DNA from 2 places in the Agromyces sp. NPDC029043 genome. Region 2 is predicted to be linked to the other one. Evidence: riboswitches for the same ligand, from Rfam matches in the RefSeq annotation. Region 2 holds a riboswitch; the other holds the start of a gene.
The links. A riboswitch is a leader RNA that binds a small molecule or an ion and turns the genes downstream of it on or off. The one in region 2 is predicted to bind thiamine pyrophosphate.
Positions count from the first base shown of each region.

Region 1: another riboswitch for thiamine pyrophosphate. It lies ahead of ACZ4TW_RS15830 (FAD-dependent oxidoreductase); the one in region 2 lies ahead of ACZ4TW_RS05920 (ECF transporter S component).

Region 1 covers NZ_JBVHVX010000013.1:45,180-56,157, forward strand. Annotated here, with positions in the region: gene ACZ4TW_RS15800 (serine/threonine-protein kinase) at 1-2,118, opposite strand, end outside; gene ACZ4TW_RS15805 (glutamate ABC transporter substrate-binding protein) at 2,122-3,069, opposite strand; gene ACZ4TW_RS15810 (hypothetical protein) at 3,099-4,454, opposite strand; gene ACZ4TW_RS15815 (NUDIX hydrolase) at 4,692-5,168, opposite strand; gene ACZ4TW_RS15820 (hypothetical protein) at 5,319-5,816, opposite strand; gene thiE (thiamine phosphate synthase) at 6,007-6,684, opposite strand; TPP riboswitch at 6,732-6,840, shown strand; gene ACZ4TW_RS15830 (FAD-dependent oxidoreductase) at 6,838-7,950, shown strand; gene thiS (sulfur carrier protein ThiS) at 7,947-8,144, shown strand; gene thiG (thiazole synthase) at 8,137-8,901, shown strand; gene ACZ4TW_RS15845 (ATP-binding cassette domain-containing protein) at 8,937-9,875, shown strand; gene ACZ4TW_RS15850 (hypothetical protein) at 9,872-10,651, shown strand; gene ACZ4TW_RS15855 (nuclear transport factor 2 family protein) at 10,653-10,978, opposite strand, start outside.
Region 2 covers NZ_JBVHVX010000003.1:125,669-136,646, forward strand. Annotated here, with positions in the region: gene ligA (NAD-dependent DNA ligase LigA) at 1-717, shown strand, start outside; gene ACZ4TW_RS05885 (alkaline phosphatase family protein) at 728-2,500, shown strand; gene gatC (Asp-tRNA(Asn)/Glu-tRNA(Gln) amidotransferase subunit GatC) at 2,538-2,837, shown strand; gene gatA (Asp-tRNA(Asn)/Glu-tRNA(Gln) amidotransferase subunit GatA) at 2,834-4,363, shown strand; gene gatB (Asp-tRNA(Asn)/Glu-tRNA(Gln) amidotransferase subunit GatB) at 4,363-5,880, shown strand; gene ACZ4TW_RS05905 (hypothetical protein) at 6,003-6,668, shown strand; gene ACZ4TW_RS05910 (DNA polymerase IV) at 6,709-8,055, shown strand; gene ACZ4TW_RS05915 (hypothetical protein) at 8,121-8,453, shown strand; TPP riboswitch at 8,518-8,628, shown strand; gene ACZ4TW_RS05920 (ECF transporter S component) at 8,667-9,350, shown strand; gene ACZ4TW_RS05925 (ABC transporter ATP-binding protein) at 9,353-10,849, shown strand; gene ACZ4TW_RS05930 (energy-coupling factor transporter transmembrane component T family protein) at 10,846-10,978, shown strand, end outside.

The sequences.
Region 1 (10,978 bases), on a different contig from region 2:
CCTGGCGGTGTTGAAGTGTCGACTGGTGGGTGGTACCTCGTCGAGCGGTTCGATAGCCTGTCCGATGTTTCCTTGCGCCGCATGCAGTCTCGCGAGGCCGAAGGCGGCCGTGACGATTCCGTGGTCGGTGAGCCACAGATCGTGATAGAGATGCTCGGCGACCTGGACGCTCTCCGCGATCTTCGCGGTGTGCTCAGGGGTGCTGTGTTCCTCGTCGGCCAGCCACCGGCCGATGAGCTCAGCAGTGCCCGCCACCGCCAACTTGGGGGCGATCTCGCCGGGCATCGCCTGCAGTACGCCGTCGAACCGCATGTACGCCAGCTCGGGCTCGCTGTTCATCAGCGCGCAGATCCCGATGTACCACTGCACCCGCCACGAATCGCCGTGGTGAATCGAGATGTCGCGCAGCAACTCCAGCGCGGTGTCCACGTCGTCGAGTTCGAGGTGTGCGCGGGCCTCGGCGAGGTCGACTTCCAGCGACGGGTGATCGCCGGAGACCGATGTGCCGAGCAACGACGAGAATCCGTTTGCGCGGGCCGCGCTGATCGAGTCCAACGTCTGTCGTGGATCGGAGAGGGCGGCAGAGGTCAGCACTGCCGCAGCGGGATCCGTCGGATCGACCAGCGGCACGGGGAGCGCCCGCGCAATGTCGACCGGATCGTAGAACGCTGCCTCGTCGGGATTGAAGAAACCATCGACCGGGCCGAGCAGCAGTTCGGTGCCGAAGGTCGAGCGCTGTGGCGTGAACACCGTCGACAACGACGGACGCGGAACGCCGGTGTGCAGGGCAACAACCTCACGTAGCACGTTGAGGACCTGCGTCGTCATCTCCTCTGCCGAGGAGAACCGCTCGTCGGGATCAACCGCCGTCGCCCGTTGCAGCAGAAGGTGATACGACGGGTTGTCGCGGAAGACCGGGGTGTCCTCCGCCGACGGCAGACCATCGAGGTACCGGCCGTCGCGCATGGGCATCGGAACCGTCAGGACGGCCAATGTGCGCCCGATGCTGTAGATGTCGGTGGCGATCTGTGGGCCGGTGGACACGATTTCCGGCGCCTGGAAACCGGGCGTCCCATAGAGGTGTCCGAAACCGTTGATCGCCGAGACAGCGCCGAGGTCGATGAGCTTCACCTCGTCGCTCCCGACCATGATGTTCTCCGGCTTGACGTCGTTGTACACCAGGCCGACCGAGTGGAGATATCCCACGGCCGGAAGCACTTCCAGAATGTAGGCCATCGCCTGCTCGATGGACAGCAGGTCGCCCTCGGCCTCCGATTCGGAGGTCATCTGTTTGAGGGTGCGACCGCCGATGTACTCCATCACGATGTAGCCAATGCGTTGCCCGCGATCGTCGGTGTGCTCGACGAAGTTGTAGATCTTCACGATCCCTGGGTGATTCACCGACGCGAGGAACTGGCGCTCGGCCAGAGCCACCTCCTGCGCCTCCGAGTCCGAGGAATTGAGCAGGCCCTTGAGCACCACCGGACGATCCGACACGTTGCGGTCCACCGCGAGATAGATCCAGCCGAGTCCGCCGTGCGCGATGGCTCCGGCGATCTCGTACTGATCTGCGACGAGGGTGCCGCTCACCAGTCCGGGCACAAAGGAGCACCGCGCACCACAGTTCGGGCACTCGCCAGTCAGGTCTCCCCGGTACTTTCCGGAACTGCGACCAACCGGCCGCCCGCACCGCCAGCACGTGCGCTTCTTCTCCGCGATGACCGGACTCGTCAGAACGGCGTCGGCCGGCTCGATGTCGTGGATCTTCGGCAGTTCGACCAGCCCGCTGCCCAGTCGCAGATCGTGCACCTGAGACCGGGTGCGGGGTACCAGCCGTCGGGTCTGGCCGACCGAGTTCAGGTTGTCGGTCGGGATCGAGGTCGTACTGGTCCGGCGGATGACCGGGTCGGTCGAGTCCTCGTGATCGTCGGCGAATGGATCGAACGTAACGGCCTGCGTGCCGACATCGAGATCGTCCGCCGCTGCGCGCTGCGTCCCGATGTCGAGATCGGTGAGCGACGCTCGTTGAGTACCGACCGGCTGATCGGACTCGTCGGTGGCGCCGGCGTCGGCATCGACGTCGGTTGGCTCATGCGTATCGGGGTTCGTGTCGCTCACCGCCTAATCCCGGTATACCGGCTGCGGTGGATAGCCCGGACCGAGGATCGAGAGCCACCGGTTGTACCACTGCTGCCACTGTCCGTCGGCACGTACCTGGGCGAGGACACCGTTGACGAAGCGGACCATGTCATCCTGCCCCTTGGGGATCCCGACGGCGTAGTACTCCGTGCCGAGGCTGGGCCCCACCACCTGCACCCACGGGTCCTGTTCGGCGAGTCCGGCGAGAATCGTGTCGTCGGTGCTGACGGCGTCCACCTGCCCCTGTTGGATCATCACCAGGCAATCGGCCCAGGTACTGGTGGTCACCATCTTCACCCGCGGTGCAATCGACTGCAACCGGCCGATGGACGTCACGCCGCGAGCGGCGCAGACCCGCTTGTCGGCGAGGTCCGCGGCGTCGGTGTTGCCGGAGCCGCGCAACGCCAGAATGCGTTGGGAAGCAACATAGTACGGGCTCGAGAACGCAACATCATGCAGGCGGTCGCAGGTCACGCTCATCGTCTTCACGACGACATCGACGGTGCGGTTCTTGAGCGCGTCGACGCGCTCACCTGAACTGAGCACGCGATACTCGATATGCGACGGGTCGTCGAAGATCGCCTGGGCGATGGCCCGGGCGAGATCGACGTCGAATCCCTGGATGTCGCCGGTGACCGGATCACGGAAGCTGAAGAGATTGCTGCCGGTATCGAGGCCGACGATGAGCCTGCCGCGCCACAGGATGTCGGCCATCGTCGTGCGGTTGGGCATCTGGCCGGGTTCGGGCATCTCGCCGGGGCGCAGACTGGTCGTCGCATCGCACGTCTCGGAATTCGGGGCGGGTTCGCGGGCCACGTCGAACGACGCCCCGGCCGGGGTCGGGACCAGGGCGGTGGCGCTTGGTGGCGGTGAGTTGGGGGCGGGGAAGTCCGCACACGCCGATGCCGTGACCGCGACGACGGCGGCCATCACGGCGCAGCACAGACCTCGACGCATCGTCATCGGTACTCCCGGATGCGGGGGATGAGTCCGCCGGCGAGGGCGAGCGCGGCGAACACCGCCAGCACCATGATGCCGGTGCCGGTGAACCCGATCACCCGCTGCGCGGTGTTGATGTCGTCGCGAAACGCCGCGCGGGTGGTGGTGATGCCGTCGACGAGCGCGGCGTCGACCTCGCCGAAACTGCGCGCAGAACTGATGGCGTCGGTGCCGACGGTGAGCATCCGCGCGGTGGCGAAATCGCCGGACTGGATCTCTGCGCGCACCGCGGCATCGGCGTCTTTCCATCGCCCGAGCGCATCGGCCGCTGCGGTCAACTGCGTCTGCGTCAACGATCCGCCGTCGGCGGCCGCGGAACTGCGTAGCGACGCGAGGATCTTGTCGATCTCGTCGGTCGATTGGGTGAAGGTCTGTTCCAGACTTGTCTGATCGCCGCGGCGTACCAGCGACAGGGTTTCGGCCGAGCGGGCTTGCTGGGTGAGGATGCGCGCAGAGGTCAGGTCGCGCAACGGATCCGCGCCCTGCACCTTTGCGTTGTTGGTCGCCGCAACAGACATCAGCCCCGACGCGAGCAGCCACACCGTGCCGACGACGACGGCGATCAGCGCCGCCACCACTCCGATGTTGAACCGGCGACGGACGCGCTTGGCGAGGTACCGGGAGGTCAGCACGAGCGCGACGATCAGCACGATCAGCGCCGTGTACACACCCCATGGCGGAACCGTCAGTGTGCGCTGCGGATCCGCGATGGCCGCAGACCGCTGCTCGTAGAGGCGTTGTGCAGCCGGAAGCAGATGATCCTGCATCAACGTCGACGCCTGGCCGAGATATGCCGAGCCGACGGGATTACCCAGCCGGTTGTTGGTGCGCGCGGTCTCGATGAGTCCGGCGTACACCGGTATCGAGGTGGCGAGTGTCTGGACGTCGGCCCGTGTCGCGTCGTCGACCGACGATTGGTCATTCGCGGCGTCGGCAGCCATCAGCGAGCCCGAGGCGATGATCAACGACGACGATGCGGTGGCGATGGCATCGGAGTAGCGCGTGCGCAGTTCCGGTGACTCGAGTCCGCCGGAGATGAAAGCGGAGTTCGCGGAGGCGTCGGCGACCGACAGAGAGCTGTAGAGGACCTGCGCGGCCTCGGCGAGGGGCTCGGCGCGGTCGACCATCAACTGCAGGGTCTGCGTTCGACGATCCAACACGCTCGACGCGTACCACCCGGTGGACAGGCAGGCGATGACCAGAGCCACCATGATCAGCACCAGTTTGCCGGGGGTGGTGACCGCGTAGTGGCGCAGTGTCGCCAGGGGGGAGGTCCGGTCCCGTTCGGCGGCGAGTTCCCGCTGTTCGGACAGCATCCGGCGCAGCGGAAGCTGAGGGACGGGGTTAGCCCGTCCGGCGCGGGTGAGTACGGTCCGCATGGTGGATGCGTGGCCGCCGGTCACCTCGGGTTCCTCCTGAACGCCCCGTGGAACTGATGCGGACGGTGTCCGCCTTCTGTGGCTCAGCGTAGTCCCACCGGTCACGCCCGGCGCGCAGAAGCATCGACCGTGTTGAATCCGGACCCGAGTGGATCGGTGACGGCGAAATCAGCGTCATATGTCGAGGGTGACGATGCGCTCACGCAGTCCCGGCCACGCCTCGGCGAATGCCGGGTGCAGCGGTAGCGTCTCGACCTGAGCCTCGGGTACCCACCGCAGCTCGGCGGATTCGCCATTGGCGATGGTGGCGACGGGCTCATCTGTCTCCGCGATCACCGTCGTATATGTCCAACCGTTGGGGGTCGAGTGGGTGACGAGCGCGGCGACGACGCGCAACTCGGCACTTCCGATCCCGGCCTCCTCATCGGCTTCCCGGATCGCGGTGTCCACCGCACTCTCGTGCGAGTCACGGGCACCACCGGGCAACCCCCACGTCCCGCCCTGATGCGACCACGCCGCGCGGTGCTGCAGCAGTACGCCCATCGACTCGTCGTGGAGGGGTGCGCGCAGCAACAGGCCCGCGGCGCCGTGCAGGCCCCAGTACCGCGCGCCGTCCGGGTCGAAAACCCACCCGTCACCGTCTCCGCGCACGTCGCCTCCTCGACTCCATCCGAAACTCCACCGTATGTGACCTGTGGGCGCGTTGACCAGAGCTGACCCCGGGGTGGGCGTAACACATCGCACGGGCTGGACGGGCTGGACGGGCTGGACGGGCTGGAGCCGCATTCGGTCGGATACTGCTCAGGTGTGTGTGAGTCGCAGTCGGTTCGCCCCTGCGATCAGGGCGTTGACATTGGCCATGTCCCCGGTGTCGCCGGTGCCGTACGCCCAGCACTGTCGATTGTCGTCTTCACAGAGCAGGTAGGTCGTGGTCTGGCCGTCGACCGCCAGACGTTGGTGCAGCGCGACGATGGCGACGGGCGCGCCGATCTCGTACAGCATCGAGGTCATGGCGCCGATCGGTCCGGACGCCGTGGCATGCAGGGACATGATCTCGTCGGCGACGGCCAGCGTCGCCTGGCATTCGACAAGGTCACCGCGGGCGGGCGCGACGCTGAAGGCGCCGAGCCGGATCGACCCTGTCGGTGCGAAGGTGTCGGTGAAGTTCTGCCAGGTCATGCCGGTCGCCTCCGCACGGATGCCCGCGGGGAGCGCATGCGCGGTCCATGGGTCGTCGAACGTGGTGGTGAACTGCTGGTCACCGCACCAGGATGGCCGGGTCGAGTGAATGGTGTGCATCGTGCGTGGTCTTTTCGGTCGAAGAGAAGATGACCGACAGAAACGCGCGACCGACCCGCAGCGGGGGGTCGGTCAGAGTCAGACCCCGCTGCGGCGGGTTACGAGCGCGTTGTTCATGCACATCATGATTCGACCACCATAGACCCGCCCTCGGAATCACGGCAACCGGGTTCGACGGCCTGGCGGTGCGTCAGGCCTGCCGCAAACCCGCGGCAAGTTCGGCGGCGGCCGCACGTGGGTCGTCGGCGTCGGTGATGGCGCGCACGACGACGGCCCGTCGCGCGCCGACCGCGGTGACCTGAGGTAGCCGCTCGGCGTCGATCCCGCCGATGGCGAACCATGGCGTGGTCGGGTCCAGCGCGGCGACGGCCCGCACGAAGTCCAGCCCGGTGCCTGCGCGCCCGGGTTTGGTGGGCGTGGACCAGCACGGACCGGTGCAGAAGTAGTCCACGTCGCCGTCTGCGAACGCGGCCCGTGCCTGCGATTCGTCGTGGGTGGAGATCCCGATGATCATGTCCGGTCCGACGATGCTGCGGGCCTGCGCCGGTGTCAGATCGCCTTGTCCGACGTGCAGGACATCGGCGCCGGCGAGGCGTGCGAGATCGGCACGATCATTGACCGAGAGCAGCGCCCCGCGGGCCCGGATCACTTCGCCGAGGGCGCCGAGGATGTCGAGTTCTTCGACCGCCTCGAGTGTCTCGAACTGCCTTTCGCCGACCGACCCCTTGTCGCGCAGCTGCACGATGTCAACTCCACCCTCGACTGCTGCGGCCACCACGTCGAGCAGATCACCGCGCTCCCGTCTTGCGTCGATGCAGAGGTAGAGGCGGGCTGCGGCCAGTCGCTCGCGGAGGTCAGAGGTGCTCACCGTCGCCAGCCTAGTGACGCCACGGAGGCACGACGTAGGGTGGAGGGCAGAGCACACGGGAGCCCGGGGACGCCGGGCTGAGAGTGCGGGCCGCTCCCGCAGACCGTTGGACCTGATCCGGGTAATGCCGGCGAAGGAAGGATGTGGCAGTCGATGCCGACCTCGAATCCGTACCGCGGAGACCTCACCGTCGTGGGCGGCGGAGTGGTGGGACTCACCTGTGCGTTGGCCGCCCTCGACGTCGGATGGCGTGTCACGATCGTCGACGACCCGTTCGGCGCGGAGGCGGGCTGGGTCGCCGGCGGGATGCTCGGCTCCCTGGGCGAGGGGCATCCCGGGGAGGAGGAGCTGTTCGGGATCACCTCCGATTCGGTGCGTCGGTGGCCGACGCTGATCGACCGTCTCGATGATCCGCTGATCGTGGCCGCCGCCGACTCGCTGTTCGTCGCGAGCACGGCCGCCGACGCCGCGCACCTGCGTCAACTGGCCGAGTTCGTGTGGGCGACCCAGGCCCGGACCCAGGGCGGCAGCGACCTGCGTCCCGTCGCCGCACGCGAGATCCGTTCGCTGGAGAACGCGTTGAGTTCCCGACTGATCGGAGGTTATCTCGCCTCCGGCGAAGCCGCTCTGGACAACCGGCACCTGCTACGCAGCCTGCGCGCCACTGTGCTGCGCGATGGCGCGATCATCACCGAACGCCACGTCGATGACCTCGCGGAGCTGGAGGGGGATCGGGTGCTGGTGGCCGCCGGACTCGGATCGTCGGCCCTCGTCGACGGCCTGGACCTGTACGCGACGAAAGGCGAGATCCTTCGGCTGGCCGCGAACTCCTGGTCCGTGCCGCCGCCGAGACACGTCGTCCGCGCACGCCTCGACGGGCGATCGGTGTATCTGGTTCCGCGCAAAGACGGAATCGTCGTCGGCGCAACACAATACGAGCCGGCCGAGGCCGCCGACCGTCATCCCCGGGCCGGTGGGGTCGCCGACCTGCTCGCCGACGCGGTGGCGGTGATGCCCGGCTTGAGTACCTACGACCTCGTCGAGGTGGCCGCAGGATTTCGGCCCACCCGTGCCGACGGCGTCCCCGTCGTGCGGGCCGTCGACGAACGGATTGTCGTGGCCACCGGGCACGGCCGCAACGGCATCCTGCTCGCTCCGTGGACCGCGCACCGCGTCGTCGAGATCCTCGACCAGGGTGTCGCCCACCACGAGTCCCACGACCTGAACACGCAGCACGATCCGGAGAAACAAGGAGTGGCACCGTGACCCTCATCATCAACGGCGAGCAGCAGACGGCCGCCGACGACCTGTCGATCGCCGACCTGCTCGCCACCTTCGGCTATCCGGACCAGGGCGTCGCGGTGGCCGTCGACGGCGCGGTGGTGCCGCGCAGCAGCTGGCATCGGCCGATCACCGCGGGCGCAGCGGTGGAGATCGTGACGGCGGTGCAGGGTGGCTGACGACCTACTGCGCATTGCCGACCGCGACCTCGGTTCCCGCCTCATCATGGGTACCGGCGGTGCGTCGAATCACGATGTCCTCGAACGTGCTCTGCAGGCGTCGGGAACCGAGTTGACCACCGTGGCCATGCGTCGAGTGAGCGCGGCGTCGGGCGCCGGGGTGATCGACCTGCTGACTCGTCTCGGCATCTCGATCCTGCCCAACACCGCGGGTTGTCACACCACCGCGGAGGCCGTGTTGACCGCGCAACTCGCACGCGAGGCGATAGGCACCGACTGGGTGAAATTGGAGGTCGTCTCCGACGATCGCACGCTGCTGCCCGACCCCATCGAACTCCTCGACGCCGCCCAGACTCTGGTGGCCGACGGATTCGTCGTCCTCGCCTACACCAACGACGACCCGGTCCTCGCCGCCCGGCTCGAGGATGTGGGCGTCGCGGCGGTGATGCCGCTCGGCTCACCCATCGGGACGGGGCTGGGTATCGCCAACCCGCACAACATCGAGATGATCGTCGCGGCGGCCGGTGTCCCGGTCGTCCTCGACGCAGGGATCGGCACCGCCAGCGACGCCGCGCTCGCGATGGAACTCGGCTGCGACGCAGTGCTTCTCGCGTCGGCGGTCACTCGCGCCGACGATCCCGTCGCCATGGCGGCAGCCATGGCGCATGCGGTCATCGGTGGGCGCCTCGCCGCTCGAGCGGGGCGGATACCCAAACGGTTCTGGGCGCGTGCGTCCTCGCCCGAGCGCGAGTCGTGACGGCGCGGTAGACCGGATCTGTCTATGGTCGGGGTGTGGTTGACGGCACCCTGCAGGCGATAAACCTGACCAAGGACTACGGCACGGTACGCGCCGTGGACAGTCTGACCTTCGGCGTGCGGCCCGGTGTGGTGACCGGTTTCCTCGGACCCAACGGCGCGGGAAAGTCGACCACGATGCGGATGATGCTGGGGCTGGACCGCCCGAGTTCGGGTACGACCACGGTCAACGGCCGCGCCTACCGTGACCTCGACCATCCGCTGCGTCAGGTGGGTGCGCTGCTCGACGCCAGGTGGGTGCATCCCAACCGCAGTGCCCGTTCACATCTGCGGTGGATGGCGGCCAGCAACAGCATCCCCGCACGCCGTGCCGACGAGGTCCTCGAACTCGTCGGATTGTCCGCCGTCGCCGGCAAGAAGGCGGGCGGCTTCTCCCTGGGGATGTCGCAGCGGCTCGGCCTGGCCGGCGCGCTGCTCGGTGATCCGGGCATCCTGCTGTTCGACGAACCGGTCAATGGTCTCGACCCCGAGGGCATCGTGTGGATTCGACGGTTCATGCGTAGCCTCGCTGCCGAGGGGCGCACCGTGTTGGTGTCCAGCCACCTGCTGACCGAGATGTCGCTGACCGCCGATCATCTCGTGGTGATCGGGCAGGGCCGGCTCATCGCCGACTGCTCGGTGGGGGAGTTCATGGCACTCGCCCGCCACCGCACCCGCGTCCGCAGCCCGCGGATGGACCTGCTGCATCAGGCTCTGGTCGGCGCGGGCCTCCCCGTCGTCCAGGTAACGGACCCAGATGGCCGGCCCGCATTCCTCGTCGACGACGTGTCGACGGATCAGGTCGGTGACATCGCCGCGGCCAACGGCGTGCCCCTGCACGAACTCACCTCCCAGTCCGCGTCGCTGGAAGACGTGTTCATGTCGGTGACGGCCGGCGCCGTCGAGTACACCGGCGGAACAGGAGATGCCCGATGATCGGCGCACTCAACGCTGAGCGAATCAAACTCGCCTCCACCCGTTCGCCCTACTGGTGTGTGGGGATCGTGGTGCTCCTCTCGCTTGCCGTGGCAGCCGTGGTCGGGCAGGTTGCCGGCAACTCCGTCGGAGAGGTCGGTGAGGTCGACGAGGTAGGCAGCACAGACGGTATCGCCGGCGTCGTGCTGGCCGGGCTGAATCAGGTCGGTGTCATCGTGCTGATGATCATGGCGGTGCTCGCCGTGACCAACGAGTATCGGTTCGGCACGATCCGCACGTCGTTCCTCGCGGTTCCCCGTCGTGAGGTCGTGATGATCGCCAAGGCACTGGTGTACGGCGCCATGACGGTGATCCTCACCGTCGTGCTCACCGCGCTGTGCTTGCTCGTCGCGATTGCACTGGGCGGACAATCGCTGGGGATCTCATTCACCGATGCCGACGTGGTCCGCCAGCTCTACGCGACGCCGATTGACGCCCTGCTGTGCGTGGTGGTGGGCCTGTCCCTCGCGATGCTGCTTCGCCACACCGCTGGAGCCATCGCGATCCTGCTGCTCTGGATGCTCGTGCTCGAAGGGGTGATCGGCCTGTTGCCCAAGGTCGGCAGCCACATCGCACCGTTCCTGCCGTTCGCGAATGCCGGTCGCTTCCTGGACCCGACGTCGCCGACCTCCGTCGACTTCCACTGGGGTCCGATCGGTTCGGCCGTGTACTTCGCCGCGTTCGCCCTTCTCCTGTTCGGCGCCGGCTTGGCGGCCGTCAGCCGGCGCGACGCGTGAACTACCGGGAGACCGACGGCCCCACCTTCAGCGAGAAACCGGGCAGGTCGGCAAGATTCACTGTCGCCTCGTAGGTGCGGTCATAGCCGGTGCCGCTGATGCGCCAGCCGTCGTCGGTGCGACGGTAGCTGTCGGAGTAGAACGCCGAGCCGAACAGCAGGAACGAGAACTCCGTCACGATGACGCGGTCCTGCAGGTACCAGCGTCCCGTTGCGACGTCGCCATCGATCTCGATCTCGGGATGTGCGACGCGGTGTTCGGTGATCACCCCCGGCCCGACGGATCGCTTCATGAAGCCCACCAGGGTATCCCGGTCGGTGAAGGCGA
Region 2 (10,978 bases):
ATCCCGATCGAGGTCGTCGTGCGCGATGCCGAGACCGGACTCGAGAAGCTCGAGGCCGACGGCTCCGCCCGAGTCCGCGCGCCGTTCCGGCGCAACCCGACCGCCGCCGAGCGCAAATCCGGAATCGTCGGGCCGCAACCGTCCGCCAGCGCGCTGAAGCTCATCGACGAGATCGGCAAGGCCAAGACCAAGCCGCTCTGGCGGATCCTCGTCTCGCTCAACATCCGGCATGTCGGGCCGGTGGCCGCGCGCGCACTGGCCGACCACTTCGGCTCCCTCGACGCCGTCCGGGCCGCCTCGCGCGAGGAGCTCGCGCAGGTCGAGGGCGTCGGCGGCATCATCGCCGACTCGCTCATCGACTGGTTCGAGGTCGACTGGCACCGCGAGATCGTCGATCGCTGGGCCGCCGCGGGCGTCCAGTTCGCCACGCCGGGCCATCCCGGCCCCGGGCGCGCCGCCGACACCGGCGGCGTCCTCGCCGGGCTCACGGTCGTCGCGACGGGCAGCCTCGAGGGCTTCACCCGCGAAGGAGCGCAGGAGGCTATCATCGCGGCAGGGGGCAAGGCGGCATCGAGCGTGTCGAAGAAGACCGACTTCGTCGCGGCGGGCCCGGGGGCCGGGTCCAAGCTCGCGAAGGCCGAGGAGCTCGGCATCCGGGTCCTCGACGCGGCGCAGTTCGCGATCCTCGTCAGCGAGGGGCCCGACGCGCTCGGCTGAGGGGGGCGGCATGGCGGAGAGCGGCGACGAACGCGCGCACGAGGGCGGCGCCGAGGCGTCGGGCGCGACCCGGCGCGAGTTCCTCAAGATCGGCGGGGTGGCCGGCGCCGCGGCCGTGGTCGCCGGGGGAGGAGCGGCGGCCGCCGGCGCGGCCGTCGGACATGCCACGGGAGTGAGCGACGGCGCCGCGGGGATCGCGGCGCTGCCGAAGGCTCCCGCGCCCCGCTCCAAGCCCGGGTTCGACCACCTCGTCGTCGTGATGGGCGAGAACCGCTCCTTCGACAACCTGCTCGGCTGGCTCTACGACGCCGAGACGCTCCCCGACGGCGCCGCGTTCGACGGCCTGGCGTTCGGCGACTACGCCAACACCGCGCCCGACGGCGAGCGCGTCCCCGTGCACCTCTACGCGGGTTCGACCGACGTGATCATGAGCCGGCCCCACCCGGATCCGGGCGAGGAGTTCCCGCACGTCAACACGCAGCTGTTCGGCACCATCCGCCCCGACTCGAACGCCTCCGCCGCGATCGACGACATGCAGGCGCCGTTCAACGCCCCCGACCCGGGCACCGCACCGAGCATGGACGGCTTCCTCGTCGACTACGCCAACCACGTCGAGCACGAGGTGCACGATGCGGGTCACCGCGACATCCACCAGATCATGGGTTCGTTCTCGCCCGAGATGCTGCCGGTGCTCTCGACGCTCGCCAGGGGCTTCACGGTGTACGACGCGTGGCATTGCGCCGTGCCCAGCCAGACCTTCTGCAACCGCTCCTTCTTCCACGCCTCCACGTCGCACGGGTTCGTCACCAACCGTGGCGGCAAGGGCTACCGCAAGTGGCTCGACGCCAAGGCGACGCCGACGATCTTCAACCGGCTCGAGGAGGCGGGGCTCGACTGGCGGATCTACTTCGACGACGTCCAGCTCGTCTCCATGACCGGCATCATCCACGCCCCCGCCCTCGAGGAGTACTGGCGCACCGATCACTTCGCACCCATGTCGCAGTTCTGGGATGACGTCGCGGGCGGAACGCTCCCGCCGTACGCCTTCGTCGAACCGCGCATGATCTACGACCACAACGACTTCCACCCTCCGGTGGGCCCCCTGCGCGAGTCCGACGTCGAGGGTCGCGAGGTCACCGACAGCGCGATTTCCGACGTCCGGGCCGGCGAACTGCTCGTCCACCGCATCTACACGGCCATCCGGGAGAGCGCGACCGACGGCGGATCGAACGCGATGAACACCATGCTGCTCATCACGTTCGACGAGCACGGCGGCACCTACGACCACGTCGCGCCGCCCGCCGCGACGCCGCCGCACGCCGATGCGAAGCCCGGCGAGATGGGCTTCACGTTCGACCGGCTCGGCTGCCGGGTCCCGGCCATCGCGATCTCCGCGTACACGGCCGAGGGCGGCGTCGTCCACGACGCGATGCACCACGGCTCGGTCATCGCCACGCTCTGCAAGCTCCACCGGCTCGATCCGCTCACCGGTCGCGACGACGGGGCGCCCGACATCCTGAACGCCGTGACCCTCGACGCGCCGCGTCATCCGCTGACCTGGCCGGCCACGACCCCGCAGTACACTCCGCCGAACCCCGAGTCGCAGCCGCCCCACCCCGGCGACGCGCACCGCACCGCGCCGCTCAGCCCACCGGCCCGGGGATTGCTCGGCCTGCTCATCGCGAAGTACGGCGACGGCAGCGAGCCCGAGCCGGAGACCTACGGCGAGGCGTACGAGCTGCTGCAGAAGTACGGCATCGGCCTGTTCGGCGCGCCTCGATAGAATCGCTGGCATCCCCATCCCCACACGACGGAGCAGCATGTCTGAAATCAGCGCCGAGCAGGTCGCGCACCTCGCGAACCTCGCTCGCATCGCGCTCACGGAGGAAGAGATCGGCCACCTCACGACGGAACTCGGCCAGATCATGCAGGCGGTCGAGAAGGTGAGCGAGGTGGCCACGCCCGACGTGCCGTCCACCAGTCACCCGATCCCGTTGCACAACCCGCTCCGCGACGACGTCGTCGGCGACGTGCTCACCGTCGAGGAGGCCCTCTCGGGCGCGCCCGAGCGCGACGGCGACCGGTTCGTGGTCTCGGCGATCCTGGGGGAGGAGCAGTGAGCGACCTGATCCGCCTGAGCGCCGCCGACCTCGCCGCCAAGCTCGCCGCCGGCGAGGTCTCGTCCGTCGAGGCCACCAGGGCCCACCTCGACCGCATCGCCGCCGTCGACGGCGCCGTGCACGCGTTCCTGCATGTCAACGAGGCCGCACTCGAGACCGCCGCCGAGGTCGACCGTCGGCGGGCCGCCGGCGATGACCTCGGCCCCCTCGCGGGCGTGCCGATCGCCATCAAGGACGTGCTCGTCACCACGGGCATGCCCTCGACGTCGGGTTCGCGCATCCTCGAGGGCTGGATTCCCCCGTACGACGCGACGCCCGTCCGAAAGGTCCGCGAGGCCGGCATGGTGCCGCTCGGGAAGACCAACATGGACGAGTTCGCGATGGGCTCCTCCACCGAGCACTCCGCATACGGCCCGACCCACAACCCGTGGGACCTCGAGCGCATCCCCGGCGGCTCCGGAGGCGGATCCGCGGCGGCGGTCGCCGCGTTCGAGGCGCCGCTCGCGCTCGGCAGCGACACGGGCGGCTCGATCCGCCAGCCCGCCCACGTCACCGGCACGGTCGGCACCAAGCCCACCTACGGCGGCGTGAGCCGCTACGGCTCGATCGCGCTGGCGTCGTCGCTCGACCAGGTCGGCCCGGTGAGCCGCACGGTGCTCGACGCCGCGCTGCTGCACGACGTGATCGCCGGCCACGACCCGCACGACCAGACCTCGATCCCCGACCCGTGGCCGTCGATGGCCGAGGCCGTTCGGCGGGCGGATGTCTCGGGGCTGCGCATCGGCGTCGTGAAGGAGCTCGACACCGACGGTTTCCAGTCCGGCGTGCGGCAGCGGTTCCACGAGGCGCTCGAGCTGCTGGCGGCCAACGGCGCCGAGATCGTCGAGGTCGGCGCCCCGAACTTCGAGTACGCGATCGCCGCGTACTACCTGATCCTGCCCGCCGAGGCGTCCTCCAACCTCGCGAAGTTCGACTCGGTCCGCTTCGGGTTGCGCGTCACGCCCGACGGCGGCGGCACGGTCGAGGAGGTCATGGCGGCAACGCGCGAAGCCGGGTTCGGTCCCGAGGTCAAGCGCCGCATCATCCTCGGCACCTACGCGCTCTCGGCCGGGTACTACGACGCGTACTACGGCAGCGCTCAGAAGGTGCGCACGCTCGTGCAGCAGGACTTCGACGCCGCGTTCGGCGAGGTCGACGTGCTGGCCACCCCCACGGCGCCGACCACCGCGTTCAAGCTGGGCGAGAAGCTCGACGACCCGCTCGCGATGTACCTCAACGACGTCGCGACGATCCCGGCCAACCTGGCGGGCGTGCCCGGCATCTCGGTGCCCGTGGGCCTGGCGCCCGAAGACGGCCTGCCGGTCGGCATCCAGTTCCTCGCGCCCGCACGCGAGGATGCCCGCCTGTACAACGTCGGCGGCGCGCTCGAGGCACTGCTCGTCGACCGGTGGGGCGGCCCGCTGCTCGCGCAGGCACCCGACCTGTCCACCCACGAACTCATGGCGACCGAGGAGGGCGTGGTCTGATGGCGCGCGCGGCATTGATGGACTTCGACGAGGCCCTCGACCGGTTCGAGCCGGTGATCGGCCTCGAGGTGCACGTCGAACTCAACACGACCACCAAGATGTTCTCCCCGGCCCCCAACCCGGCGAACAGCGCCTACCACGGCGCCGAGCCGAACACGCTCGTCGCGCCGGTCGACATGGGCCTGCCCGGCTCGTTGCCGGTCGTCAACGGCACCGCGGTGCGGTACTCGATCTCGCTCGGCTTGGCCCTGGGCTGCTCGATCGCGGCGTCGAGCCGGTTCGCGCGGAAGAACTACTTCTACCCCGACCTCGGCAAGAACTACCAGATCTCGCAGTACGACGAGCCGATCGCCTTCGAGGGTTCGGTCGAGGTCGAGCTCGCGAACGGTCGGACGTTCCAGGTCGCGATCGAGCGCGCCCACATGGAGGAGGATGCCGGCAAGCTCACGCACGTCGGCACGACGGGCCGCATCCACGGCGCCGAGTACTCGCTCGTGGACTACAACCGCGCCGGCGTGCCGCTCGTCGAGATCGTCACGAAGCCGATCGTGGGCGCCGGGGCCGATGCGCCCGCACTCGCCCGCGCCTACGTGGCGACGATCCGCGACATCGTGCTCTCGCTCGGCATCTCCGAGGCGCGGATGGAGCGCGGCAACCTGCGCTGCGATGCCAACGTGTCGCTGCGTCCGAAGGGCCAGGAGAAGTTCGGCACGCGCACCGAGACGAAGAACGTCAACTCGATGCGCTCGGTCGAGCGCGCGGTGCGCTACGAGATCCAGCGCCAGGCGGCGATCCTCGCCGACGGCGGAACGATCACGCAGGAGACGCGCCACTGGCACGAGGACACGGGCACCACGAGCCCGGGCCGGCCGAAGTCCGACGCCGACGACTACCGCTACTTCCCCGAGCCCGACCTGCTGCCCGTGGAGCCCGAGCCGGCGCTCATCGAGGAGCTCCGGGCCGCGCTGCCCGAGCCGCCCGCGGCACGCCGCCGACGCCTCAAGGCGGAGTGGGGCTTCACCGACATCGACTTCCAGGGCGTCGTGAACGGCGGCCTGCTCAACGAGGTGCTCGCCACGGTCGAGGCGGGCGCCACGCCGGCCGCCGCGCGCAAGTGGTGGACTGGCGAGCTCACGCGCATCGCGAACGCGCGCGGCACGGATGCCGCCGAGCTGGCCGAGCCGGCGCAGGTCGCCGAGCTGGCGGCGCTCGTCGACGAGGGCGTGCTCACCGACCGCCTCGCCCGTCAGGTGCTCGAGGGCGTCGTCGCCGGCGAGGGCTCGCCGCGCGAGATCGTCGATGCGCGCGGGCTTGCGGTCGTCTCCGACGACGGCGCGCTGATCGCCGCGATCGACGACGCGCTCGCCGCGCAGCCCGACGTGCTCGCGAAGATCCGCGACGGCAAGGTGCAGGCGGCCGGGGCCGTGATCGGCGCGGTCATGAAGGCCATGCAGGGCAAGGCCGATGCGGCACGGGTCCGCGAGCTCGTGCTCGAGCGCGCCGGCGGCGACGCGTAGCCCGATCGACGACCGGATGCCGCGGGGCGACCCGTCCCCGTCGCACCGCGGCATCCGTCGTTTCCCAGCGGGTTCATGGTGGGCGCCGATACGCTGGCGTTCCCTACGGAAGTGAGGACATCATGGGTTTCCTTGACCGGCTCTTCGGCGGCGGCGACGATCGCGACCGCCGGCCCGCGCCGCAGGTACCGCAGGCGCCGCAGCAGCGCCGCCTCAGCGACGACGAGCTCGCGATCGAGCGCTACCGCTACCTGCTGCGCACCGCGCCGCCCGAGTCGATCGAGGCGGTGCACGCCGAGGCCTTCGCGAAGCTGACGCCCGAGCAGCGCCAACAGGTGTACCGCTCGCTGGCCGAGCAGGCGCCCGCGGGCGAGCGGATCGGCTCCGACGACCCGCAGTCGCTCGCGCGCGCCGCGACGCGCCAGGAGCTCCGCCAGCCGGGGTCCATGGAACGCGCCTTCGCGGGCCCTCAGGGCGGTGGCGCCTACGGCCGCCAAGGAGGTCCGTCCTTCGGCTCGATGGTCGGCGGCTCGCTGCTGGGCACCGTGGCCGGTGTCGTGATCGGCAGCGCGATCGCCCAGGCGTTCCTTCCCGACCCGGCGGCGTTCGACGCGGCCGGCGCCGAGGGAGCGGATGCCGCAGGCGACACGGGCGCGGACTCGGCGGACGCCGGCGGCGACGCCGGTGGCGACTGGGGCGGCTCGGGAGGCGACTGGGGCGGCTCCGGGGGCGACTTCGGCGGCGATTTCGGCGGCGGCGACTTCGGTGGCGACTTCGGCGGATTCTGATCACGGCGACCTCGTCGGCCGTGGCCGCTAGGGTCGCAGCATGAGCAAGCAGGACGGCTCGTCGCGACAGGTCACCACCGGCCCGGTCGACGATTCGGCGACGCCGATCCTGCACGTCGACATGGATGCGTTCTTCGTGTCCGTCGAACTGCTGCGGCGTCCCGAGCTTCGAGGCAAGCCGGTGCTGGTCGGCGGCACCGCCGGCCGCGGGGTGGTGGCGGCGGCGAGCTACGAGGCGCGGCGCTTCGGCGTGAACTCGGCGATGCCGATGTCGGTCGCCCTGCAGCGGTGCCCGAACGCGGTCGTGCTCCGCGGCGACTACCAGCGGTACGCCGAGTACTCCGACCGGGTCATGACGATCTTCCGCGAGCTCACGCCGCTCGTCGAGCCGCTCTCGATCGACGAGGCGTTCCTCGACGTGTCCGGGGCGCGACGCCTGCACGGCAGCCCGGCCCAGATCGCGTGGACGATCCGGCGGCGCGTGCGCGACGAGACCGGGTTGACGTGCTCGGTGGGGGTCGCCGCGAGCAAGTACGTCGCCAAGGTCGCCTCCTCGCGCGCGAAGCCCGACGGCATGCTGGTGGTTCCGGCCTCGGAGACCACCCGATTCCTGCATCCGCTTCCCGTGTCGGCGCTCTGGGGGGTGGGCCGCGTGACCGAGCAGTCGCTGCTGAAGCTCGGGCTCCGCACGGTGGGCGACGTCGCCGACATGCCCGCCGACGCCTTGACTCGCGCGGTCGGCCCGGCGCTGGCCGCGCGGCTCTCGCGCCTCGCGAACGGCGTCGACCCGCGCGATGTCGAGACGAGCCGCGTCGAGAAGAGCATCGGACACGAGACGACGTTCCACCACGACCTGGTCGACCACGACGAGATCGCGCGCGAGCTCCTCCGGCTCGCAACCGACGTGGGCGTCCGGCTGCGCAGGGCGGCGATGCTCGCACGCACGGTCACGCTCAAGCTCCGCTACGGCGACTTCACCACCGTCACCCGGTCGCGCACGCTCGCCGAGCCGACCGATGTCGCCAGGCGCATCTACGAGGAGGCACTCGTTCCGCTGGGCGAACTCGTCGGCGACGGCCGTCGCGTCCGCCTCATCGGCGTGCGCGCCGAGCACCTTCGCGCTGTGGGCGATGGCGCGCCGCTGTGGGATCCCGACGAGGACTGGCGCGACGCCGAACGCACGATCGACGAAGTGGTGCGCCGCTTCGGGCGCGGTGCGGTGCGGCCCGCCTCGCTCGTGCGACCCGACGCGCCGGGGCCGCTGCCGACCGCCGGAACCGGGTGGGAACGTGACGACGCCGACGAGCCGGCGTCGCAGCGGGGCCGCCCCTCACGCTCCGGCCGTCCCGACGGGCCGCTGCCGCCCGGCGCGCGCGCGTTCTCGTGATCCTGCGGCCGGCGGCATCCGTCAAGACCCTTTCGAGGCCCGGGCCGCACCGGTAGCGTGGCCGCATGGCTGATTTCGTGCTCGAGCTCGCAGACAAGGTCGCCGGGGTCGGGGTTCGCACCTCGTACGCCGAGAAGGTCGAGATGGGCGGTGTCGACCTCGTTCCGGTCGCCCTCGGCGCGTACGGTTTCGGCGGCGGTTCCGGGAACGCCCCGGAACAGGGCGAGGGGTCGGGCGGCGGCGGGGGCGGATGGTCCGTGCCGCTCGGCGCGTACGTGAGCCGCGGCGGCGACGTGCGCTTCGAGCCGAACATCCTCGGCCTGCTGATCGTCGCGATCCCGCTCGTGGCCGTCACCGGGAAGGCGCTGAAGCTCGTCATCCGCGCGTTGAAGCGGTAGCGGGAGCGAACGCCACGCGCCCACCCGCCGGCCGCGTCATGCGGTGCACGGCGGGCGTATACTCGTGCTCGAACACGGGAGTCCGGTGAGCCGGGCTGAGAGGAAGGTTCTCCAACCTTCGACCGTCGAACCTGATCTGGGTCATGCCAGCGCAGGGAGGGCATCCGATCTCATCTCCCGTGCCGCTTTCCACGAGACGAAAGGGCACGAACAGTGCACGAGACATCCAGCGGCACCGACCGCACCACGGCCGCAGCCACCGAGCGCGCGGCATCCCAGGGCACGGCCCCGACGGCCGCAGACCAGGCACCCGTGCGCTCGCGCTGGCGCGTGGTCGACATCGTCGTGGCGAGCGTCATCGGCGTCGCCACCGGACTCGTCTTCCTCATCTGGAACAACGTCGGCTACGCCTGGTTCAGCGCGGCCGACGCGGTCACCCCCGGCCTCGGGGGCATCGCCGTGGGCATCTGGCTCATCGGCGGCGTGCTCGGCGGGCTGATCATCCGCAAGCCGGGTGCCGCGCTGTACGTCGAACTGCTCGCCGCGATCGTGTCGGCGCTCATCGGCAACCAGTGGGGCATCGAGACGATCTACTCGGGCATCGCGCAGGGCCTCGGGGCCGAGCTCGTCTTCCTCGCCGGCGGCTACCGCCGCTTCGGCGTCGTGACGGCCATGCTCGCCGGCGCCGCGGCGGGCCTCGCCGCGTGGACGCTCGAGCTCTTCCTCTCCGGGAACCTGCAGAAGTCCGCCGAGTTCCTCGTCCTGTACCTCGGCACCGTCGTGGTCTCCGGCGCCGTCCTCGCCGGCCTGCTCGGCTGGATCGTCGTGCGGGCGCTCGCAGCCACCGGCGCACTGAACCGGTTCGGTGCCGGGCGGGACGTGACCGGACGGGTCTGACCGTGGCGCATTCCGCCGGTCTCGCCGGCCCCGCCCGCGTGGACGCCACGGGGTGGGGCTGGCGGCACGCCGGACGCCGCCGGCACGCGCTGCAGGGCGTCGACCTCGTCATCGAGCCGGGTGAGCGCGTGCTGCTCCTCGGCCCCTCGGGGTCGGGCAAGTCGACGCTGCTCCACGCGCTCGCCGGGGTGCTCGGCGGCGACGACGAGGGCGAACACACCGGCTCGCTCCGGATCGACGGCCGGCCGGCCGCCGCAGCCCGCGGGCGCGCGGGGCTCGTGCTCCAGGACCCGGACTCCCAGGTCATCCTCGCCCGCGTCGGCGACGACGTGGCCTTCGGCTGCGAGAACCTCGGCGTGCCCCGCGACGAGACGTGGCGCCGGGTCGCCGAGGCCGTCGACGCGGTCGGCCTCGACCTGCCCCTCGATCACCCGACCGCACGGCTGTCGGGCGGGCAGAAGCAACGGCTCGCGCTGGCGGGCGCGATCGCGATGCGCCCCGGCCTGCTGCTGCTCGACGAGCCCACCGCCAACCTCGATCCCGAGGGCGTCGCCGAGGTGCGCGAGGCCGTCGAACGCGTGCTCGAACGCACCGGCGCGACGCTCGTGGTGGTCGAGCATCGCGTCGAGGTCTGGCAGCACCTCGTCAACCGGGTCGTGGTGCTCGGCGCCGACGGTGCGCTCGTCGCCGACGGACCGCCCTCCGACGTGCTCGCGACCCGCGCCGAGCAGCTCGCGGCCGCGGGCGTGTGGGTGCCGGGCGTTCCGCTCGGGGTGCCGTCGGCGGATGGCGCGGGCGCCGGAGGCGCACCGATGCTCGCGGCGCGCGAGCTCGCCATCGGGCGCGCACGGGGCGCCGTCCTGCACCGGAGCCTCGACCTGGCGCTCCCGGCGGGCACGTCGAGCGTCCTCACCGGACCGAACGGAGCCGGCAAGTCCACGCTCGCGCTCACGCTCGGCGGGCTGCTCGAGCCGCGGGCCGGCTCGGTCGTCGCGGCGCCCGAGCTCGCGCGCGGGCTCGGAGCTTCGCCCGTGAGGTGGCGGTCGCGCGACCTCCTGACCCGCATCGGCACGGTCTTCCAGGAGCCCGAGCACCAGTTCGTCGCCGCGACCGTCCGCGATGAGATCGCCATCGCACCGCGAGCGCTCCGCCTCGCCGACCCCGAGGTCGATGCCCGCGTCGACGAGGTGCTGACGCGGCTGCGGCTCGCGCACCTCGCCGCGGCGAACCCCTTCACGCTGTCCGGCGGCGAGGCCCGACGCCTCTCGGTGGCCTCGGTGCTCGCGACCCGCCCCGACGTCGTGATCCTCGACGAGCCCACGTTCGGGCAGGACCGCCTCGGGTGGGTGGAGCTCGTGCGCCTGCTGCACGAGCTCGTCCGCGGCGGGACGACGCTGCTCTCCGTCACACACGACCTCGCGTTCACCGAAGCGCTCGGCGCGCAGCGCCTCGTGCTCCAGCCGCATGACACGCGCGACGCCGCCAGGAGCCGACCGTGAGCGCGCCCGACCTCGACCGGCCCGCTCCTGAGCCGACGCTCCGATTCGTCGACGGCGTGAACCCCGCGACGCGCCTCGCGGCGGCCATGGTGCTCACCACGCCGCTGCTGCTCACGGTCGACTGGGTGA